Regions from separate parts of the Rhizobium sp. NPDC092011 genome, predicted to be linked through region 3. Evidence: riboswitches for the same ligand, from Rfam matches in the RefSeq annotation. Region 3 holds a riboswitch; each other region holds the start of a gene.

Region 1 (7,591 bases), on a different contig from region 3:
ACGTAGTCGCCCGGTCTCGACCAGGGTTCGTCGAGATATAGCTGATTGTTGTGATCGATATTGGTGTTGTAGAAGTAGTTGAGCGCCTCCCAACCCTTGCGGCCGGCAATACCATAGGGCGCGAGCGCCGCGTTGAAATTGTCGGTGCAGTTCACGTGGCCCGGATAGCCCATGTCGTCATAATAGCGGGAATTGCAGGCCGTCGCGAACGCATCATGCCGACCGACTGTATCCTGCACGATTTCCACCAGCGGTTCAAAATCGCGGTCGAAGGCCTTGGACGGCAGGCCGGGTGTCGGATAGCTGCGGCCGAGCAGGGTGCGGGTGACGGTGGAGTCGAGCGCAAGGTCCAACCCCTTGTCCACCTTGCGGGCAGAAAAGGCCTGAAAATCCGTGCATTGCCGCCCGTAGACATCGATGATCTGGATGAATTCTCCGGCACGCACGAAATAGGCTGACGCGGTTGCCGCTCTGATGCGGATATCCTCTATCGGGTCGGCGAGCGGTTCGGGCAGGGCGGAGATGTAATCCCGCAGGATCGTCGCACGCCTGATCCTCACTTCAACGGGTGTTGCCGTGTCCTGTGCCTCCGGCGACATGGACGCCCCGGGAGCGCAGACGATCAGCAAACCCTTGAGAGCAATGGTGAACTCGGCCCGGCTGCCCGGCGGAGAGGCTTCGCCGAAGAGGCGTAGTGCCCCCGCAGAGGCGATATCGGCGCCGCGTCGTTGCAGCGCCGCACGCACACGTGAGGCGCTCTCCTCTCCGGAGGACAGGATGGATTTCAATCCCTCGGCTTCGCAGTTAAAGGCGGTACCCAATCCTTCGGACTGAAAACGACCCTTATCGTCGAGGAAGGCGAGCTCGCATACCTGGCCGCCCTCGCAGTCGCGCAGTGTTGCGCGATCGCCGGGTTCCACACGCAAGACCAGCGTACCACCCCCCTTGCAACGATAGCGTTCGGTGTCGTGCGGCAGTGTCGAAATGCCTGGATAGCGGATAGTACTTGCCGACACGGGCCGAATTCCGGCGATCGGCGGATGGAGATCTCGCATATAGCCCTCTCGGGAAATTGATGTGCCTCACCACACTGGAATCATGCTGACAAAATGCCGTCCGAAAGTAAAGTGATGTTGACTAAAAAGAAAATATCTTCACTATGCATAAAGGGCATGCATCTGGAACCCGCGCACAGACTCGGCTCATGAAAACCTCCAGCAAGCCCCGTAATGCCATGGGAGGCACGTTCAGGGAGACGTACGAAGATACGTCCGGAACAAAGATGGGGAATATCACCAATGACGGATATTGTGGACGCCGGCGTTTCCGCTGGCACCGAAGGTAAGCTTATACGCGCGCTCGACTGGAAGGGCGCGTTCTGGGTGGCTGCGGGCGTGCCGCCACTTGTTCTCTTCTCCATCGGCGGCATCGCCGGCACGACAGGCAAGCTTGCCTTCGTCGTCTGGATCATTTCGATGGTCATGGGGTTCCTGCAGTCTTTTACCTATGCCGAGATTGCCGGCATGTTCGCCAACAAGTCAGGCGGTGCATCGGTCTATGGCGCAACGGCATGGCTGCGCTATTCGAAGTTCATCGCGCCGCTTTCGGTCTGGTGCAACTGGTTCGCATGGTCGCCGGTGCTGTCGCTCGGCTGTGCCATCGCAGCCGGTTATATTCTCAATGCCTTTTTCCCGATCCCGGCCGCGGATTCGCAAGCGGTGCTGAGTTGGATCACTGCCCATGCGACGTCGGTTGCAGTCGATAGCCCGCGTGTCGCCGAATACATTACGGCCCATGCCGGCACATCGCCGCAAGATGCAGTAAAAGCGCTACTGAGCGCCGATGGCGTCGCCGCTTTGACGCCTGCCATTCGCAACTGGTCTCTCGTCAGCTTCAATATTCCATTCCTCGCAATGGCCAACATCAACGCCACCTTCTTCATCGGTGGCATTCTGATGCTGATCATATTTGCAATCCAGCACCGCGGTATCTCCGAGACGGCAAGTGTGCAGAAATGGCTGGCGATCATCGTCCTCGTCCCGCTGCTTATCATTGGCATCTATCCAATTGTCAGCGGCCAGATCGTCTCCAGCAACGTCACCGGTCTGGTGCCGCCGACGGCCGCCTATGCCGGGACAGATGGAACCTGGAGCAATGGTGGCTGGACGCTTTTCCTGGGTGGTCTCTACATTGCCGCCTGGTCGACCTACGGGTTTGAAACCGCGGTCTGCTACACTCGAGAACTTAAAAATCCGAAGACCGACACCTTCAAGGCGATCTTTTATTCGGGTCTTGCCTGCTGCATCTTCTTCTTCCTGGTGCCCTTTGCTTTCCAGGGCGTGCTCGGCCACGCTGGCATGCTGGCGCCCGGTATCGTCGACGGCACCGGTGTCGCCGAAGCGCTCGGCGGCCTGATCGGTGCCGGCCGCATAGTCACCCAGCTCCTCGTGATCCTGATGATCATGGCACTGTTCCTGGCCATCATGACCGCAATGGCCGGGTCTTCGCGCACGCTCTATCAGGGCTCGAAGGACGGATGGCTGCCGAAATATCTTGATCACGTGAACGAGCATGGTGCACCGACCAGGGCGATGTGGACGGACTTCGCCTTCAACCTCTCCCTTCTCGCCATTGCATCCGACACAAGTGGCTATTTCTTCGTACTTGCCGTCTCCAACGTCGGCTACATCATCTTCAACTTCCTCAATCTCAACTCCGGCTGGATCCACCGCATGGATTCCGGCCATGTCGAGCGTCCGTGGAAGGCACCGTCCTGGCTGATCGGTCTCAACACCGTTCTGGCTTTCGTCAACGCGCTCTTCCTCGGTGCAGGCGCCAAGGTTTGGGGCTATGCCAACGCACTCTGGATCGGCTTTGCTTTTGCCGCCCTGATCCTGCCAGTGTTCGCCTACCGGCATTATGTGCGTGACGGCGGCAAATTCCCGGCCGGGGCTATGGACGATCTGGGTCTTGTTGGCCAGGACCTCGGCGTGAAGAAGGCGGGAATTCTGCCATATCTGGCCCTGGTTGGAGGCCTCGCCATCGTGCTGATTGCCAATTGGGCCTTCCAATTGCCGGCTTGAAATAGAGCAATGATAACGACTGCTCCGCTGTGGCTCGCCACAGCGGAGCAGGCTTTATAGGATCCTGTCTTTGTATGGGGACATGAACTACCTGACATCCCAACCTTATAGGAACTTCGAATCTGATCAGCGATGATGGGGATGAGAGATCTTGACCCATCTACCGCCGGCATCGCTTTCGAGCCGGCATCATCGTTCACGCGGTGCGGCTTCATTTCCGCCGAGCCAGCGGATGGTGGAGGAGGTGAACCGTGGGAGTCGTCGCAGAAGACGATGGAGCAACCTTGAGAGAAGATATTCTTTAAGCTGTTGCGGTCGCCCGCGTTGGCCTAAAGCGTTCAAACACTGAGCACCGCCATCCTGCCGCATGACCAGCGGGCCAGGGGTTCGAACTCCTTAGAGAGCAGTTGTCTCAATCACACTTGTACCGTCTTGTGCGATCCGGATATCCATTTCCGGGGGAACACCTGTCGCACCATGTGGCTTGGACATGCATTGCGAACCCGCGGCTCTTTATGCCGACGAACGCGGGGTCCTGGCCATCATAAGATTGCCTCGCACTTCCTGCCGGAAAAACACGGCCGGCCGATGAATGCGCCGGCGGTTTGTCACGGCTTATCGAAATCGGCACTCTCGAGGTGTTTGCCCATTGGAATATGGCGGCTGGATCTACTCCTCCCGCGATAGCCAAAGTCATCGGCGCAGCCTAGGTGGCGAACCGATCGAGATCGGCAAGCTCCACTGCGCCGATGCCGTCATGACTATTGCAGCTTTAGGCCGATGCCTGGCGCGACGTCGCGAGAAACCCGGCGATGAAATCGACAGTGTCGTCGCCATCTCTTAATCCGAGGTGGATGCTTTTTTTGATGCCGTGCTGGCCGATGCGGACTGGCCGGACACCCAGTGCTGCCGCCTCCCGACGCACCAACCAGTCAGGAATGGCGCTAACCCCGCGACCTGCCGCCACGAGTTGAAGCATCATTTCAGTCGTTTCAACATTCCGATGATGGCGCGGGCGACAATTGGCGGGCACTAGGAATTGCGTGAAGACATCCAGCCGCTCCGGCGGTACCGGATAGGTGAACAGCGTCTCATCCAGCAGGTCAGCAGGTTCGGCATGACGCTTCAGCGCCAGCGGATGGTCGGCCGGAACGGCAAGCACCAATTCGTAGTCGAACACTGGCAGATAGTGAATTGCGGGCATCTCGATCGGATCCGGTGTGATCAGGATGTCGATTTCGTATCCGGTGAGAGCGGCAACGCCACCGAAGGCAAATGATGTCGTCAGCTCCAGGCCCACATCCGGCCATTCCATGAGATAGGGCTTTGTGACACCCATAAGCCACTGGTGGCACGGATGGCATTCCATGCCGATCTTGAGAGAGCCTCGCTGGCCGTGGCGATAATCCGACAGGACATCCTCAGCCCTTTCGATCTGGGGGAGAACGCGCTGCGCAAGCGTCAGGATGTAGCGGCCGGCCTCGGTGAGACGAAGGGTGCGGCCATCCTTTTCCCACATCGCCACGCCATAGCGTTCTTCGAGCTTGCGGATCGTGTGGCTAAGGGCAGACTGGGAGACGTTCAGCCGCTCCGCTGCAGCCGTCAGGCTGCCCATGCGGTCGACTTCACGCAGGATCGACAGATGTTGCCTGTCCAGCATTGTCACGCCCGCCCTTCGCCAATGGGAAGGACGGTATCGACGAGCTTGGTTGTCGAGGCGGGCTGGGCAGGCTTTTCTATCGTCGCGGTCTCTGTCATTGGCATTACCATAAGTTTCGGCAAGGCGGCGGCATGACGCAGAGACGACGGCACAGGGGTACCGAACGCGAAAGCGGCACTCCGGGACACCCCGCCCGTGGACGTTATCTATCGCGGCAGGTTTCCTGGCTTGCGGGTCGTTGCTTTCGTCCGCCTTCCCGAGGCGCGCCTCAGTGACATGGATGGACGTTCGCTCGCCGCTTACAGTTGCGGGGGCAGCTTCGGATTCAGGCTGTGATCAAAACCCTCACCGAATTCCCTCTTAGCTCCGGACTCCCGTCCGCAGAACCACGATGACGAACCAATGTCTTATGTCGCTTGCGTGGTCAAGGCGTTCATCACCGGAATACAAGGAAGTGATTGTTACGGGGTTCGAAGCGGATGACTTTTCTGTCCGCCTTTATCTGCGCCGTCTTTTAAGGCGGCTCTTACGGCAAATCATGAACACGGCTCATGCTTCCGTGAGATAATACCATTGTTACTTAATGGATGTGTCAGGCATAAAACGCACAACGCTCTCAAGTCCGGATAGCACAAAGGCTGCCGGCTGAAGCAATGGCAAATAATATCCGGTGTATCCTGAATCATGTATCAAAAGACTCAGGATCTATATCGGGATATAGGACGTCCGATCGCGATGAATAAACGATTCAATTTCAATATTAAGAGAATTACTTTTGATGAGGACTATCGCCCCTCAGAAAACACGCGTATCACGACCAACTTTGCCAATTTGGCGAGAGGGGAGAGCCGTCAGGAAAACCTCCGCAATGCCCTGAAGATGATTGATAATCGTTTCAACGCCCTGGCGCATTGGGATAATCCCAAAGGCGATCGCTATTGCGTCGAACTCGAAATCATTTCGGTTGAAATGGCTATTGCTACTGAAGGCAACAATGATGCCTTCCCCCTGATCGAAATATTGAAAACGAACATCGTTGATCGAAAGACCAACGAACGCATCGAGGGTATCGTCGGGAATAATTTCTCCTCTTACGTCCGAGATTACGACTTCAGCGTCGTTCTGCCGGAGTACAACAAGGATCGCGCCGCATTCGGCATGCCAGAGAATTTTGGCGAGTTGCATGGCAACCTGTTCAAATGTTTTGTGAATTCTGATGCCTACAAAGAGCATTTTCACAAGCCGCCGGTCATATGTCTGAGCGCCTCAAGCAGCAAGACATACCGTCGGACTGGAAATCAGCATCCTGTATTGGGCGTCGAATACCAGCAGGATGAATTGTCGTCGACCGATCTCTACTTCCAAAAAATGGGGCTGCAGGTTCGCTTCTTCATGCCGCCGAATAGCGTTGCGCCTTTTGCCTTTTATTTTCTCGGCGATCTGCTCGATGACTATACCAATCTCGAGCTCATCAGCACCATCAGTACGATGGAGACTTTTCAGAAGATTTACCGGCCCGAGATCTACAACGCCAATTCCGCGGCAGGGGCCTGTTATCAGCCAAGTCTCAAGCATCAGGATTATTCACTGACCCGTATTGTCTACGATCGCGAAGAGCGTAGCCGGCTGGCTGTTGAGCAGGGAAGGTTTGCTGAGGAGCACTTCATCAAACCATACAAGACCGTTCTTGAGCAATGGTCTGCCAATCACGCCATTTGACGAACCAGAAACATAAGGCCGCCTATCATGAAAACACTGTTGCCCACGTCAACCGCCGGCAGCTTGCCAAAGCCCTCGTGGCTTGCAGAGCCGGAAAAACTCTGGTCGCCCTGGAAATTGCAGGATGAGGAATTGATCGAGGGCAAACAGGACGCCTTGCGCTTATCCTTGGACGATCAACGGCAGGCAGGGATCGATATCGTCAGCGACGGCGAGCAGACGCGCCAACATTTCGTGACCACCTTCATCGAGCATCTCGATGGGGTTGATTTCGAAAAACGCGAGACCGTCAGAATTCGGGATCGCTATGATGCGAGCGTCCCTACGGTCGTCGGCGCGGTGTCTCGCAAAAAGGCGGTTTTCGTCGAAGACGCCAAGTTCCTGCGTAAGCAGACCAAGCAGCCCATCAAATGGGCTCTGCCGGGTCCGATGACGATGATCGATACGCTCTTTGACAACCACTATAAAAGCCGCGAAAAGCTGGCCTGGGAATTCGCCAAGATCCTCAATCAGGAAGCGAGGGAATTGGAGGCTGCCGGCGTCGATATCATCCAGTTCGACGAGCCCGCATTCAATGTCTTCTTTGACGAGGTGAATGATTGGGGCGTTGCCACGTTGGAAAAGGCGATCGAAGGGCTCAAGTGCGAAACGGCCGTCCATATTTGCTATGGCTACGGTATAAAAGCCAATACGGATTGGAAAAAGACCCTGGGGTCGGAGTGGCGGCAATATGAGGAATCCTTCCCCAAATTGCAGAAATCCAGTATCGGTATGATTTCCCTGGAGTGCCACAACTCGCACGTTCCAATGGATCTCATTGAGCTGGTCCGAGGTAAAAAAGTGATGGTCGGCGCCATCGATGTGGCAAGCAATACCATCGAAACGCCAGAGGAAGTGGCCGCTACTCTGCGAAAGGCACTGCAATTCGTCGATGCCGACAAACTGTGCCCCTGCACCAATTGCGGCATGGCACCTCTCCCTCGCCGAGTGGCGAGAGGCAAGCTGAATGCTTTGGCTGCAGGCGCCGAAATCGTGCGAAGAGAACTCTCGGCCTAGTGCCAGCAGAATATAGTGAGGTGTAGAGGGGTTATCTTTTCAGTCTGATTGGATCGAAATCCATATCAAAGGT
Region 2 (7,591 bases), 630 kb from region 3:
GCCAGATGTCATGACCGACGTCTTCAGCTCAAGCCAGTCTTCTTGCGTCGGGATGTGGATACCGGCCTCTTCGAAGAGCTGCTTGACCCGTTCCGTCGCCGGCGCCCATTCCTGCTGCGTATATTTATCGAAGTATTCGCCGGAGGCGTATTTCGAATTCTCGAAGCCCTTGAAGCTCGTTCCCCGCTCGATCGCCAGGAGGTTCGAGGCGCGGACCGCGTGGTAAGTCACCGTATAGAAATACATATTGGTGAAATCGACACCCTCTTCAGAGCCGTAGAAGATGCGTTCGCGGGCGAGATAACCGTGCAGGTTCATCTGGCCAAGGCCGATAGCATGGCTGTCGTCATTGCCCTTTTCGATCGAAGGCACGGAGGAGATATGGCTCATGTCCGAGACGGCCGTCAGCGCCCGAATGGAGGTTTCGATGGTCTTGCCGAAATCGGCGGAATCCATCGCCGCGGCAATATTCAGCGAACCCAGGTTGCAGGAGATGTCCTTGCCCATGTGCTCGTAGGAAAGGTCATCATTATACTTGCTGGCTTCGCTCACCTGCAGAATTTCCGAGCAGAGATTGCTCATGGTGATGCGTCCGGCGATCGGATTGGCCTTGTTCACCGTGTCCTCGAACATGATGTACGGATAGCCGCTCTCGAACTGGATCTCGGCGATGACCTGGAAGAAATCGCGCGCCTTGATCTTCTTCTTCTTGATGCGGCTGTCGGCGACCATTTCGCGATATTTTTCGGTCACCGAAATTTCAGTGAAGGGGACGCCGTAAATGCGCTCCACATCGTAAGGCGAGAACAGGTACATATCGTCATTGTTCTTCGCGAGTTCGAAGGTGATATCCGGAACGACGACACCGAGCGACAGGGTCTTGATACGGATCTTCTCGTCGGCATTTTCGCGCTTGGTATCGAGGAAGCGCATGATGTCGGGATGGTGGGCATTGAGATAGACGGCACCAGCTCCCTGGCGGGCTCCAAGCTGGTTGGCGTAGGAGAAGGAATCCTCGAGCAGCTTCATCACAGGGATGATGCCGGAGGACTGGTTCTCGATCTGCTTGATCGGTGCACCGGCCTCGCGGATGTTGGTCAGCGATAGCGCCACGCCGCCGCCGCGCTTGGAAAGCTGCAGCGCGGAATTGATGCCGCGTGCGATCGATTCCATATTGTCCTCGACCCGCAGCAGGAAGCACGAGACGAGCTCGCCGCGCTGCTTTTTGCCGGCATTGAGGAAGGTCGGCGTCGCCGGCTGAAAGCGGCCAGAGATGATCTCGTCGACCATGTCCTTGGCCAGGGCTTCGTTGCCTTGTGCCAGCGCCAGCGCCACCATGCAGATGCGGTCTTCGTAGCGCTCCAGATAGCGCTTGCCGTCGAAGGTCTTCAGCGTGTAGCTGGTGTAATATTTGAAAGCACCGAGGAACGTCGGAAAACGGAACTTCTTCGCATAGGCGTGATCGAAGAGATCACGCACGAAATTGAACGAATACTGATCCAGCACCTCTTGCTCGTAGTACCCCTCAGTCACCAGGTAATCCAGCTTCTCCCGCAGATTATGGAAGAAGACGGTGTTCTGATTGACGTGCTGAAGGAAATACTGCTTGGCCGCCATGCGGTCCTTGTCGAGCTGGATCATCCCCTGCTCGTCATAGAGATTCAGCATGGCGTTGAGGGCGTGATAGTCCAATGCCGTTTCCGTGGCCTTCGCTGGCCGGTCAAGCGTTAGCGTGTCCAAAATCGTTCCAATCCGTGTCTGACATTGGCGACATCCTCCTCCGTTCCCAAAAGCTCGAACCGATACAGAAACGGCACTTTGCATTTGGTAGAGATAATGTCGCCGGCGATACCGTAGGTCGCCCCGAAGTTGCTGTTGCCCGCGGCGATGACCCCGCGGATGTTCGAACGGTTATCCGCATCGTTGAGGAAACGGATCACCTGCTTGGGCACGGCACCCTTGCCTCCTTCGCCGCAATAGGTCGGCACGATGAGGACATAAGGGCGGGTAGCTCGAAGCTCCTCCCCCGCTGACAGCGGGATACGAGCGGCCGGCAAGGCAAGCTTGGCAACAAAGCGATGAGTGTTCTCGGATCTGCTGGAAAAATAGACGAGCTCACCCACCGCCCAACTCCTCAGGCGAGGGCGCTGATCATGTCAGGACGAAAACCGGCCCAGTGCTGCTCACCGGCGATGACGACCGGTACCTGACGGTAGCCGAGGCCCTGCACCAGCTCGTAGGCGGCGTTATCGGTGGACACGTCAATGATGGTGTAATCGATACCCTGGCGGTCGAGCGCGCGGGTGGTCGCGGTGCATTGAACGCAGGCGGGCTTGCTGTAGACGGTAATGCTCATTGGATGTCCTCGTGTGTCTTATAGGCGTGCGAAAGTGTTCGGGCACCAGACGATGCCCGCATTGCAGGATGAAAATGAAGACGGATGCGGCGCGCGGTCGGTCGCTTAAACGACCGTCATTCACGTAGCCGAATATGGGTACTCAAAAACATGGACTTCACCCCGAAGTAATTCATGCGGGGCATTCGCGGGAGCGAAGACGCCGGCGGTCATGCCGCACAGTTCCCCGCTCGCCACCCGGACACCCCGCCCGTGGACGCTATGCTCGAGGCAGGTCTCCTGGCTCGCGGGTCGCAGCATCCGATCTTGCCTTCCCAAGACACATGTGTCCCAGTGGCCATGTCGAACGAACGCTCGCCGCTCACAGTTGCGGGGGCAGCTCCGGCTTGACGACCATCATGTCCGTCGACCGGATTCCCATCTTCGCCTCCAATCCTTGCGAATCGAAGGAACCTCGAACACTATATATAGTATATGAGGTTAAAATTGCGTCAACTGGTTCCGCGCGCCTGCTCCAATTTCAGTGTTGATAATATGTGGATAGCACCACCAATCCCTGCATCTGCGGGGCTGGACAACTCAGATGTTACTTTATAACAATAGGCATGTAATGTTATTACATAAAGGATCACCCATGTTTTGCTCCCGCTCTGCAACCCTCCTGGCCGCCTCCTCGCTGGCGTGCGCATTGCTATTTCCATTTCCCTCCCTCGCCGAAGAAGAGAACACGGCGGAAAGCTGGAGGTTATTTGTCGCCGATCATAGCCTGCCGATTGTTCGCGCATTCGATGTTCGGAGCGGCCGCGAAATAGGCCGCTTCGACATCGACGGATATGCCGCGCTTTCGCTCACCCAAACCGGCAAAACCGTCTTTGCCGTACAGGGCGACAAGAATGTGGTGCATGCCATCGACACAGGCATATCGCTTTCCGATCATGGCGATCATCGCGATATCAAGCTTTCCGACCCGAAACTGCTTGCAACCGTGGTGAAGGGAGAAAAACCTGGCCATGTGGTGAGCCATGCAAACGATGTAGCGATCTTCTATGATCGCGGCGGCAAGTTCGACCTCCTGTCGGAAACCGATCTTGCCGAGGGCAAAGCCGACATTCGGGCTTTCGGCACCACCGCGGCCCATCATGGTGTCGCCGTGCCAATGGGCAACCATCTGCTCGTGTCGGTGCCCAACATGGACTTAGCCGTGAAAGAAGGCGAGCTGCCGCCGCGTCTCGGTCTGCGGGTACTCGATCGCGCGGGCCAGCAGGTAGGACAAGTCGCGCCCTGCACCGGACTGCATGGCGAAGCGACATCTGCCCGGCTGGTCGCCTTCGGCTGCGAGGAAGGCGTCCTCATCGTACGCCCCGGCGGGATCGACGGTCCGAAGGTCGACATGCTCGCCTACGGCACGGCGATGCCGAAAGGCAAGGTCTCGACCTTGCTCGGCGGCACGTCCATGCAATTCTTCCTTGGCAACTACGGCGAACAGACTATCGTCCTGATCGACCCCGATGATAAAGCCAATCCCTATAGGCTGATCGAGCTACCGACGCGGCGCGTGGACTTCGTGCTGGATCCGGCGAAGCCACGGCATGCCTACGTCCTGACGGAAGAAGGAAAACTGCATCTCATCGACACGGTCGACGGCGTGATCGCAAAGTCCGAGAGCGTGACCGAGCCCTACAGCAAGGATGGCCATTGGCGCGATCCGCGGCCGCGTCTGGCCGTTGCCGGCAATCTCATCGCCATAACCGATCCCCGTCACAGCGAGGTGCGTCTGATCGATGCCGAAACCTTGAAGGAGGTCGGCAATATTCCCGTGGAAGGACAGCCCTTTGCCATTGTCGCCGCCGGAGGATCGGGCGCGACCCACTGAGATCGCGCAACCTCCCCAGCGCAACTGACATCGTCCCAGCCACATGAAGGAAACCGGCCGTCACGGCCGGTTCCATCGCTCGGCTAGCTCAGGCGAAGCGCGTGGAGAACACGGCTTTGCAGGAAGCTTCAAGATGACGCTTCAACTCGTAAAGCAGTGCACAGATCGCAAGGGTGGCAACGACAATGGGGACGAATAGCGAAGCAGACATCAGTCCGAGCTGATCCAATGCGTAGGCGATAAGCAGCATGACGGTCTGATGGAGCACGTAGTAGGTGAGAATGGCTCGATTGAGATAGCGGATTAAGGCATTTTCGACTTTGCACCAGATCTTGGCATAGCCGAGAACGGCGACGATAGCACACCATTGAAAGGTGCCTCCAAGTGCCCTTCCCAAAAGCAGGCGCCATTTTTCAGGCTCGGCGGCCGGCATAACGACAAAGAGCAACGCCAAGACCAATGCGCACGCCGACGCCACGCCCAAGGCCGGTTTCCGCATGTCGACCACGTCATCCCAATAGTCATCGCGCGTCGCCATCGCCGCTCCGATAAAGAAGCATACGATATAGACGGCGTGACTATACCAGTCCCCCAACATGTTGGGCGTCGGCGGGAATGCCGGCCTGAGCACGAGCCGCAACAGCACGAAGAGTATGACGGGCAGTATGAGAAGCCATTTTCCGGTCAGCCAGGAGGCAAGCCTATCGCCCGCATGAACCAAGAGTTGCGGCCGAACCGACACCGCAAGCGTCAGGATGGCTGTATAAATCCAGAGGTAGGCGAGATACCACAAATGCTGCATGCCGGCGAGCTGGGCCAGCTCACCATTCGGCAAGAGTATCGGCGTCCAGGTCGCATAGTGCCAGAACACGTCATAGAAGCTGACGTTCACGTCCAAACCTGCGTTCAACCACACATAGATCTGGGGAGGTATCAGAAATAGGAGCCCTAGCAGCAAAGGTATCAGCAATTGCCTTGTGCGAGCACTTCTTAGCGCATCCGGAGATTGCCGCGTCAGCAAGATACCCGTCACCGTTCCTGAAATAATAAAGAGCAGAGACATCCGCCAAGGATGCGTCCATAAATAAATGAGATCAAAGACGGCAGAGCTGTCCGGCGCCTTCAGCAGAAAGGTTCTTGAGTTGAACATCAAGCTGACATGATAGACGATCAGCAGCATGAAAGCTGCGACCCTGACATAGTCCAGATCATATCGACGCGACACCCTATCCATGATTTAGCATATCGAACTTCAACCTTTAATGGATGGTAAAAGCCGAATTGCCATAATTCACAACGCGCCGCTCCGGAGGCCCAAAACCAGCGGATGTGCCCAGCGGGCCAACGCTATTTCCCGAGCACGACGTCGATATCGACGCGGGAGTTGTCGAGAAAAACTCCCATCGGCGGGCTTATCTCTGCATGGCCCTGCTTTCGGATGGAACCCGATGAAAAGGGAGATTTTCCAAGACCAGCCGGAATGTTCAGGCCGGCCGATCGCCTTCATCGCCTCGGCTCTCGCGGATGCGGTCAGCGAGATCGAGAAAATTTTGTCGTATGCGGCGCACTGTAAAATCGAAACCGAACAAGCGCCCACTGTCACTGAACCCAACCGCTTGGGCAGCTTCTGAATGCTGAAATGCTTCGAAGGCCGCTTCGAAAGCGCCGTTCGCCTCGGACAGACGGCCTGGATCGATATCGCCTCCTTCCCTCAGAGCTTTGCCACAGGCCTCGGCAAAACCGGCCTGTGCACGCAGAACCTGCCCGGCCTGCAAGCCAAGCGCCTCTACGACCTCGGCGGGAAACGGCGCCTCAAACAGATGGCTGACATAGGTCATGTCATTGCGGATGCGCCACAACGAGCGCGGAATAGCATCGGAGATCCCCTGCTTTGCCAACCACAGCGATCGCTCGCGCTGCGCATCGGTCAACAGAGCTTCCGTGGCGACCAGCGATTGCCGCAACCCGATATTGGCCTCTGCCGCCGAGACCGCTTCGCCCTTTTCGGCGGCGGTCGCAAGCGTGCGCATGATCTGCGCCATGACGTCGAGTGCTGATGCGAAACGGTCGAGCACGACCGTTCGCGAACGGGTCGGCAGGATGAAGAGGCTAGCAAGGACGCCGATGACACCTCCCAGCGTGATTTCCGCAATGCGATCAAGCACGAAAATCCCCACCGGGACCGTTTGCGAATGGGTCAGCATCACGATCGCGGCCGTTAGTCCGGCGTTCTTCAGACGCGGCGCTCGCACGGAAACGAAACTGGCGAAGCCGACGACGCTGATCAGTGCAATTCCGATGGGAAGCGGCTCGTGCGGCGTCACGAACACTGCCGCACCGCCAAGCACCGCTCCCGCGACCGTCGCAACCAAGCGGTCAACGGCCATTCCGGCGGTTGCGCCCACCGATGCCTGCATAACGATCAATACGGTGAACACAGCCCAATAGCCCTGCTGAAGATTGAGCAGTTGGGAAAGCGCATAGGTTACTGTGCAGGCAATCATGACCCGCAGCGCCTGTATGGCAGCGCGCCTGGTCTGAAACGATGAGGTTTTCGGCGGGGGCGGAGGTCCGCTTTGACGAGATGCGGGCTCTGTCATTGCGCGACTTTCCAGATGGAAACGTGTGTTGACAATGGCCGTGTGGGTCTTGCCCCTCCCGTTCGAGCAAGGGTGGCGCCAGCGGCCACACCTTTCGTCAACAATGGCAGCAATTCTTCCAGTAGGAAAGAAGGACGGCCCGAGAGAGGGCCAATCTCTGCACGCCTCTATGGTCTCAAACGGAAAAGCCCGAACAACCGGTAATGTCGTTCGGGCTCCAACGCTCTATTGGTCTGGAGAATTTTGGGTCAGGCGGTTGCCGCAGCGGTAGAGGGCGGCGTCAACGTGTCATCGACAAGCGCCTGCCGCAACCGCGTTTCCTGCTCCGGCGAAAGCGAGGTACGAAGCAGCCGTGCGTGATCGCCCTTGAACTCGGCCAGCACTTTCTCGGGTTGGACCTTGCGGATCAACAGGAAAAGCGCGGAGCTTTTTGCGGGAATGGTGTCAGCCAGCTTCTTGATCAGATCGTCGTCGATACCGTAATCCGCCATCGATCCAGCCAGCGCACCGGATCCCGCGCCAAGCGCGCCACCGACAACCAGACCCGCCAAGGGATTGAGAAACAGCAATCCGACCAGGGATCCCCAAAGGGCGCCCGACAGGCCACCGCTCGCCGCGCCCGCGGCAGTCAGGTTGACGCTCTGCTTGAGACGAACCTTGCCGGTATCGTCTCTCACCGCAATGACGGCGTCTTCCAGATCGATCAGATATTCCTTCTCAAGCTGCACGAGACGATTGAGAACGGCATCCGCCTTATCGGCA
Region 3 (7,591 bases):
GGCCCGCCCGATCCTGCATGCCGACACGGGCCAGCGCGGCGAGGACCGCTGCGTCATCCAGGGCGCCCCATGAGGAAAGCGGCCCGCGGTGTGGTGTACGGCCAAGACGGACAACATCGATAACCGTCACCTGCATATCCGTGTTCGCCTGCTGCTCCACCAACGCGATGCGGCGGGCGATATCGCCGCGGGAAATTGAGGCGATGTCGTCACCACCGAGCCGGATGACGCCACTCTTCACTTTTCGCAGCCGGCAGATCAACCGCAATAGGCTGGACTTGCCGGAACCGTTCGGCCCGAGCAGGCCGAGCACCTTGCCCTTTTCCACCGCGAGGCTGATGCCATTGACAATGAGCGTATTGCCGGCGGCGAAGGTGACGTTGTCGACCGCGATACTCATGCCGTCCTCCGGGCGCGATAAAGAATGATGGCGAAGGCGGGAGCGCCGAACAAAGCAGTCACGACGCCAATCGGCAGGATCTGCTGGGGAATGATGATCCGGGAAACAATATCGGCAGCAACCATGAAGATCGCGCCGCCGAGCGCGGACGCTGGCAATAGCCGGTCATGATTGGGGCCGACCATGAAACGGGCTGCATGCGGAATGACGAGCCCGACAAAGCCGATCGAGCCGACGATGCTGACAACCGCCGCCGTCATGAAAGCCGTCGTTCCCAGAAGCACGATCTGTGCGCGGCGCACGGCGATGCCGAGCGAAGCCGCCGCGTCGGTTCCGAAAACGAAAGCGTCGAGCACGCGGACATGCGCCATGCAGACCACGAAGCCGACAATGGCGATCGGCCCAGAGAGATAGACATCCGGCCAGCGCACGCCGCTCATCGAGCCGAGAAGCCAGAACATGACACCCCTTGCCTGCTCGGCATTCGCCGACGTGGTCACGATATAGGAGGTCAGCGCATTGAAAAGCTGCGAACCGGCGACACCACACAGTATGATGCGCTCACTTGTTCCACCGACACCGGCTGCGAGCAGGCCGACGAACAGGAAAGCGGCAACCGCGCCGATGAAGGCACCGCTGGAAAGCCCCAGAACCCCGTAGCCGAGCCCGAGGATCATGATGCAAACCGCGCCCGTGGAGGCGCCGGCGGAAATGCCGAGAACATAAGGTTCCGCGAGCGGATTGCGCAGCAAGGCCTGCAGGATCACGCCGCTCAGCGCCAACGATGCGCCAGCGCTTGCCGCGACGAGCGCGCGGCTGAGACGATAGTCCCAGACGATGCCCTGATGTATCCGGCTAAGCTCGAAATCCGTTCCGAACAGCCGGTTCGACACGGCCTTTGCCGTCGTCGACAGCGGGATGGAAATCTCGCCGATCGAGACCGCAAGGCTGATCATGAAGGCCAAAAGGAGGAATGCAGCCGTGGTGAGCGCCAATAGCGCCCACCGGTCTCGCCGCTCTGCGATCAGACGCATATTTACTGCGCCAGACCAAAGGACTTGATGCCCTTGGCCAATATCTCAATGCCGTCGATGGTCCGGATGGTCGGGTTCATCGATTGCGCGTCCATCATCACGAAGTGCTTGTTCTTGACGGCGTCGAGCTGGCTAGTGACCGGGTCTTTCTCGAGGAAGGCGAGCTTGACCTTCGGATCGTCGGCCGCATAGCGGCGGCGATCCATCGCCGCGATCACGATCACCGCAGGGTTGGCCTGTGCGATGGTTTCCCACCCGACCAGCGGCCATTCCTCTTCCGTCGTCACGACATTCTTCGCACCGAGCGTTTTCAGGATATAGGCCGGAGCGCTGTTCTTGCCGGCGATATAGGCATCGCCGCTGACTTCCTTGCTGGAGAACCAGAACACGATCGGAAGGTCCTTGGCCTTTGCGCCGGCAATCGATGCGACAGCATCCGCCTCGCGCTTCTTCAGATCGGCGACCAGGGCGTCGCCGCGATCCTTGACGTCGAAGATCTGCGCGAGTTCGTTGATCTCCTGATAGACGAGATCCATCGTAAACAGCTCCTTGCGTACACCGTCACCGCCATCGGTATTGACCTTGGCGACACAATCGGTTGGCGCAACATAAGTGTTGATGTCGAGCTTGGAGAATTGGTCCCGCTTGCCGACGGAGCCCTGCGTGCCGACATGCCATTCGAACTCGGCAGCCACAAGATCCGGCTCCTTGCCGACAACGGATTCGAAGCTTGGGTCATTGTCGGCAAGCCGGGCGATCTTGCTATTGGCCTCGGCATATTGCGGCAGCACCGGACCGACCCATACCGCGGTTCCGGCGATCTTGTCGGCAAGGCCGAGCGAGAACAGGATCTCGGTCATGCCCTGGCCAATGGATACGATCTTGGCGGGCGCCTTCTGGAAGGTGACCTGCTGGCCGCAATTGTTGATGGTGAGCGGATACTGGGTTGCAGCAAAGCCGGAAGCGGCAAACCCGGTAAGCCCAAGTGCAAATGTTACGGTCGTCAAAAAATGGCGCATGAAAGGTCTCGATCGGAATGGAAATCTGGCGGCGTCAGCGCAATCGCGCTCAGGCAGACCGCAGCCGGTTAAGGAGATCCCAATCAAGGTCGAAAAACGCCCGATAATGTCGAAGGCTCAGGTCAATCATTCTCTGTCCTTTCCGAGCATCCCCGCCCGGTTGATTGGATCGTGATCGACGGCAGGTCTCCTGGCTCGCGGATATCTGACGATCATCTGCCTTCCCGCGATTGTGGTCGCAGTGGCACGGCCTCAAGCCTTCGGAGATGAACGGAACGCTGTTCACACCCGGATGATCGGCAATCCGCTTACAGTTGCGGGGGCAGCCACGGTCTAGGTCCCTTTTGGGTCGTCCTCACCGTGTTCCCTATTAATCCCCGCGGAGTCTTCCTTGGGGAACCGTCGCGTCCAGTTAAGCCGGGCGATCAGTTCCGTCAAGAAGACAGCGGTAGAAACAAGGATGCGAACGCGACACGGCGGAGTTGGCGGAACGTCGCGAAGGGCGCCGAGCTACAAGTCGCTATGCGGTTTCCGCGAGTTCGACGCGGTTTCTTCCGCCCGCCTTTGCGCGGTAAAGCGCTTTGTCGGCGGCTTCGAGAACATACTTGAAATCCGTCGATGGCTCGAACGAGCAGGCGATGCCGATGCTGGCCGTGACATGGACAGTCTCCTGCCCGAACATCAGGACCGTTGTCTCGATATCGTTGCGGATCTTCTCGGCAACAATGCCGGCGGCCCGCATATCCGTATTCGGCAACAGCACGACGATTTCCTCACCGCCATAGCGGGCGGCTATGTCGGTCTTGCGCACCGTCCGACGGATCACGTCCGCAACCCGTGCCAGGACCGTATCGCCGAAGGTGTGGCCCCAATTGTCGTTGATCTTCTTAAAATGATCGATGTCGAGCATGATGATCGAAAAGGGAACCCGCCGCATCCCGGCTTCCTTGCTGCAGCGATCACCTTCCCGCTGCAGGACACGACGGTTCGGCAGCTGCGTCAGAGGATCGAGCGTGGCTTCGTTTTCGAGAGCGCGCTGAATACCGATGCGATAGCTTTCCTTCTCAAGCAGGTCCGCCAGCAACATGACGCCGAGGATGTTGACGATCGTCACCGGCAGCGTCGCCGAGATCAGAAGTTCTCGCGCGACCGACCACGGCAGGAAAACGAGAACGACGAGAGATGTCGTCGTCGCAAGGCCGAACAGAGCCGAGCGTCTCCATCCGGTGCCGGTCAACTGTCGCGGCAAGAGTGTCAAAACATATCCTGCTGTCGCCACGATCAAAATGCCGGCAACCCCGCTCACGGCACCAAGGCCGCCAACCAGATAACGAAACACGGCCATCATGAACGCCGCAACAATGGTGCCGACGATGCCGCCATAGATCGGGGTGAGAACGAGCAGGATCGAACGTCCGTCCTGAATGACGCCGGGCATGAATCGAATGGGATCGCCCATCGACAAAATACCGCCAAGACCGAAGAGCAGTCCGACGGCGACAGATTTCAGAATGCCGCGCTCGATGGTCCGGGTGACCCAAGAATAGGCATAGACGATGATCGCCACCTGCCCCAGAACACGCACCAGGGATGGCAAATGCGCTTGAATTTCCATCAACGTACCCGATCCTCGTGCGGAGCCATTTCGAATAGCCCGGCCTGGCCATAGCCGAGGTCGGAGTGAAATACCAAGCAATCTCTGCGGGATGGTTTATCAAGCCTGCCGCCTGTGGAAAACGCGGTTGCGTCACACGAATTGTGGATCATTGCGATGAGGTCACCTTCAAGTCGACCCCAAAGGTCAGGGATTTTCGTGAGATGCAACGCATAGGAGAAACAAGGCGCTCGCAAAGACGATCGAAGGATTGGCAACTCCGGATGGATTGTACCGGTGGACGCGTGTCATCCACCTTGCCTATCTGGAGCTTCGGGCTGGACGGTCAAGCACTTCGGGTACAATTAAACTACCGCAAACCACCATCCATGTCTGACGGTATGCGGCGGGATCGCGGAGAAATCGAGGACGCCTCAGATCGACCTGCGGTCAGTGCTTTTATTAGTTTCCTCTGCTACAGTTCGCATGGCAGTGTAGCGATCGCAGACCCAGGGACAGTCGGTCGAACTGGCGACGATGAGGTGGAGGGGCGTGGTGGCGCATCTTTTTAGCCTCGCATTGTATTTGTGTGAGCGTTTGAGTTGTCGGGGTTTGAGCCTCGAGCGTTTGATATGGAGAGGGCTGTATGTTGCGAACGCTTCGTGTTGTGATTGGCATTGTGATCGTGGCGGCATTGGGTGTTCTGCTATGGTTTGCGACGAAGCCGCCGCCATTGATCGTCCAGGGTGAAGTGTCGGCCAATCGGGTCGATGTCAGCCCTCGGGTTTCGGGGCGTGTCACCAAACTCAACGCGGATGTCGGCGACAATGTTGAGCGCGGCGCTGTGATCGCCGAGCTCGAAAGCCCGCAGCTGACCGCCGCCCTTCACATGTCCGAGGCGGCGCTGTCGGTCGCCGAGGCCGATCTCGTCAGGGTCAACAGCACCCGGCCGGAGACGATCGCGGCACGCCAGGCCGAACTGGCCGCGGCGGACGCCGACGTAAAACTCTATCAGGAGGATGCCGGCCGCCAGGGCAGGCTGATCACAACGGGCGCATCGACGCAGGCGCGCGTCGACGAAACGGCCCGCAACCTCGAAGCCGCCATTCGCAAGCGCGAGTCGGCCGAGGCCAATCTGCAGCTGGCCGTCGCCGGTGCGAGCAAGGAGGAGAAGGCTCTCGCCGCAGCGCAGGTCGAGCAGGCGAAGGCCTCGCTTGGCCAGCAGCAGACCAACGTCCATGAGCTGACCATCATCGCGCCGATTTCCGGCCAGGTGACGACGCGCGTCGCAGAGCTCGGCGAGAACTTTTCCGCAGGCGCCCCGATCTTCTCGCTGATCGACCTGCAGAATCCATGGTTCACCTTCAATCTGCGCGAGGATCTGCTGAGGGGCCTGAAGGTCGGCGACGGTTTCGACGTCACCGTGCCCGCGCTCGGCGAGGACAGGATCCCGGTGAAGGTGACCATGATCAATGCCCAGGGGCAATATGCCACCTGGCGAGCGACACGGGCGACCGGCGATTTCGATCTGCGCACCTTCGAGGTGCGGGCAACGCCTGCAAAGCCGATACAAGGCCTGCGTCCCGGCATGAGCGTCATTGCATCCTGGCCGCCGGCAGGGCACTGAGATGATGGCGAAAGGGCGGCTGCGCCCCGGTTTCCTGACGGTCTTCAGACGGGAATTCGATCATTTCCGCCGCCGCCCGTTCCTGCTGTTCCTGACGACCGTGCTGCCGCTGCTGCTCATGGCGGTGCTTGCCGCCGTCTTCAGCGCCGGCCTTGCCACGAAGCTGCCGATCGCCGTGCTAGATCTCGACAACACCGATCTTTCAAGAACGATCATCAGGACGGTCGACGCCACGCCGGATGCCGCCGTCGCCCGCAATGTCTCCGATCTCTCGGAAGGACGCCAGCTGATCCTGTCGGGTGCTGTCCACGGGCTGTTGATGCTGCCGCGCAACCTCGAGCGCGACGTCTTTTCCGGGCGCCGCCCCGAGGTCGTCTTCTTCTACAATACCCAGACGATGACGACGGGCAATCTGACGCTGCGCGGCGTCAGCGCCGCCGTCCAGACCATCGCCGCCGGTATCAGGCTGTCGTTACGCACCTCGCAGGGCCAGCCTCTCGACGAGGCCGAAGAGCAGCTGGCGCCGATCCCGGTGCAGGTCAATCCGCTGTTCAACCCGACACTCAACTATGCGCATTTCCTGCTCGCCGCCCTTTTGCCGAGCGTGCTGCAGGTCATCATCGTCACCACCATGGCCTATGCCGTCGGGCTCGATGTCGAAACCAGCCATCGGCTGCGCATCCTGAGGCACCTCGGCGGCGGATTGTGGCCGGCGATGGCGGGGAAGATCCTCCCCTATACGCTGCTGTTCCTCGTGGTGCTCGGCATTGCAGACTGGGTTCTCTTCCGCTTTTTGGGCATGCCGCTGCGCGGCGACCGCTATCTGCTGCTAGCGTGCGGCATCCTGTTCGTGCTGGCCAACCAGCTTATCGGCACGCTGCTGGCGCTGCTGCTGAAGCCGATGGCCAATGCCATCAGCATCGGCACTCTTTTGATGGCGCCCGCCTTCGGCTTCATGGGGATCGGCTTTCCGAGGATCGGCATGAATGCCTTTGCCTATTCCTGGGGCCAGATCATTCCGGGCACCTGGTATATGACGGCGCGCATCGATCAGACGCTGCGCGGAACGCCGCTCTATCTGTCCCTGAAGCCGGTTGCTGTGCTGCTGTTCATGGTGGTGCTGCTGGCGGGCCTGACGGCCTTGCGGCTGGAGGTGATGCGGGCGCGGCGGCAACGCGAGCGCGAGCAGCCGATCGCACCTGAACCGAACACGTCTGGGAGAGCGGCTGGATGAAGGATATGCTGACGATCTGCCGCATCGAACTGAAGCGCGTGCTGACCCTGAAGCCGGCCTTTTCCGTGCTTGTGATCGCCGCCATCATCTATGCCGTCCTTTATCCGCAGCCCTATCGCACCGAAGCCCTGCGCGACGTGCCGATCGCCGTCGTCGATCTCGACGGCACGGACAGCAGCCGGGATCTTGCCCGTCGCATCGATGCATCGCCCGATGTCGCCGTCGGCGGCGTCTTTCCCGATCGGCGAAATGCAGAGCGCGAGGTCTATGCCCGCAACCTCTCCGGCCTCCTCGTCATTCCCAAGGACTTCGAGCGCGACCTGCTGCACAATCGCCAGTCGCCGATCGCGCTCTATGCCGACGCCAACTACTTTCTGATCTATCAGCGTATCTCCGGCGGTGTCTCCGCCGTCGCAAAGACCATGGGTGCCAGCATCGAGACCGCCCGGCTGGTCGCCGCCGATGTCGATCCCCGCATGGCTGCTGCCGCCGCCGACCCGATGCCGCTCACCGCCGTGCCGCTGTTCAACCCCCAGGGCGGCTATGCGACCTATATCCTGCCCGCCGCCTTCATCCTCATCATGCAGCAGACGCTGCTCATCGGCGTCGGCCTGCTCGGCACCTACAGGAACGATGCCATCCGCACCGGGCCTGCGGCCTCGATCGGGCCGGTGGCCGTCGTC

The links. A riboswitch is a leader RNA that binds a small molecule or an ion and turns the genes downstream of it on or off. The one in region 3 is predicted to bind cobalamin.
Region 1: it holds a riboswitch for cobalamin, as region 3 does, so the genes downstream of both, ACIQJ2_RS24385 (LysR family transcriptional regulator) here and ACIQJ2_RS03580 (ABC transporter substrate-binding protein) in region 3, are expected to answer to the same signal.
Region 2: it holds a riboswitch for cobalamin, as region 3 does, so the genes downstream of both, nrdH (glutaredoxin-like protein NrdH) here and ACIQJ2_RS03580 (ABC transporter substrate-binding protein) in region 3, are expected to answer to the same signal.

What each region holds. Positions count from the first base shown of each region.
Region 1 is NZ_JBIVSO010000007.1:7,557-15,147, forward strand. It holds gene ACIQJ2_RS24375 (DUF1989 domain-containing protein) at 1-1,055, opposite strand, end outside; gene ACIQJ2_RS24380 (APC family permease) at 1,299-3,083, shown strand; gene ACIQJ2_RS24385 (LysR family transcriptional regulator) at 3,856-4,743, opposite strand; cobalamin riboswitch at 4,939-5,149, opposite strand; gene ACIQJ2_RS24390 (DUF1852 domain-containing protein) at 5,479-6,462, shown strand; gene ACIQJ2_RS24395 (methionine synthase) at 6,490-7,518, shown strand.
Region 2 is NZ_JBIVSO010000001.1:1,358,907-1,366,497, reverse strand. It holds gene nrdE (class 1b ribonucleoside-diphosphate reductase subunit alpha) at 1-1,740, opposite strand, end outside; gene nrdI (class Ib ribonucleoside-diphosphate reductase assembly flavoprotein NrdI) at 1,728-2,123, opposite strand; gene nrdH (glutaredoxin-like protein NrdH) at 2,135-2,356, opposite strand; cobalamin riboswitch at 2,608-2,828, opposite strand; gene ACIQJ2_RS06240 (hypothetical protein) at 2,991-4,229, shown strand; gene ACIQJ2_RS06235 (acyltransferase family protein) at 4,318-5,463, opposite strand; gene ACIQJ2_RS06230 (FUSC family protein) at 5,714-6,829, opposite strand; gene ACIQJ2_RS06225 (DUF1269 domain-containing protein) at 7,078-7,591, opposite strand, start outside.
Region 3 is NZ_JBIVSO010000001.1:732,114-739,704, reverse strand. It holds gene ACIQJ2_RS03590 (ABC transporter ATP-binding protein) at 1-400, opposite strand, end outside; gene ACIQJ2_RS03585 (FecCD family ABC transporter permease) at 397-1,434, opposite strand; gene ACIQJ2_RS03580 (ABC transporter substrate-binding protein) at 1,437-2,453, opposite strand; cobalamin riboswitch at 2,616-2,872, opposite strand; gene ACIQJ2_RS03575 (GGDEF domain-containing protein) at 2,974-4,068, opposite strand; gene ACIQJ2_RS03570 (HlyD family secretion protein) at 4,694-5,674, shown strand; gene ACIQJ2_RS03565 (ABC transporter permease) at 5,676-6,908, shown strand; gene ACIQJ2_RS03560 (ABC transporter permease) at 6,905-7,591, shown strand, end outside.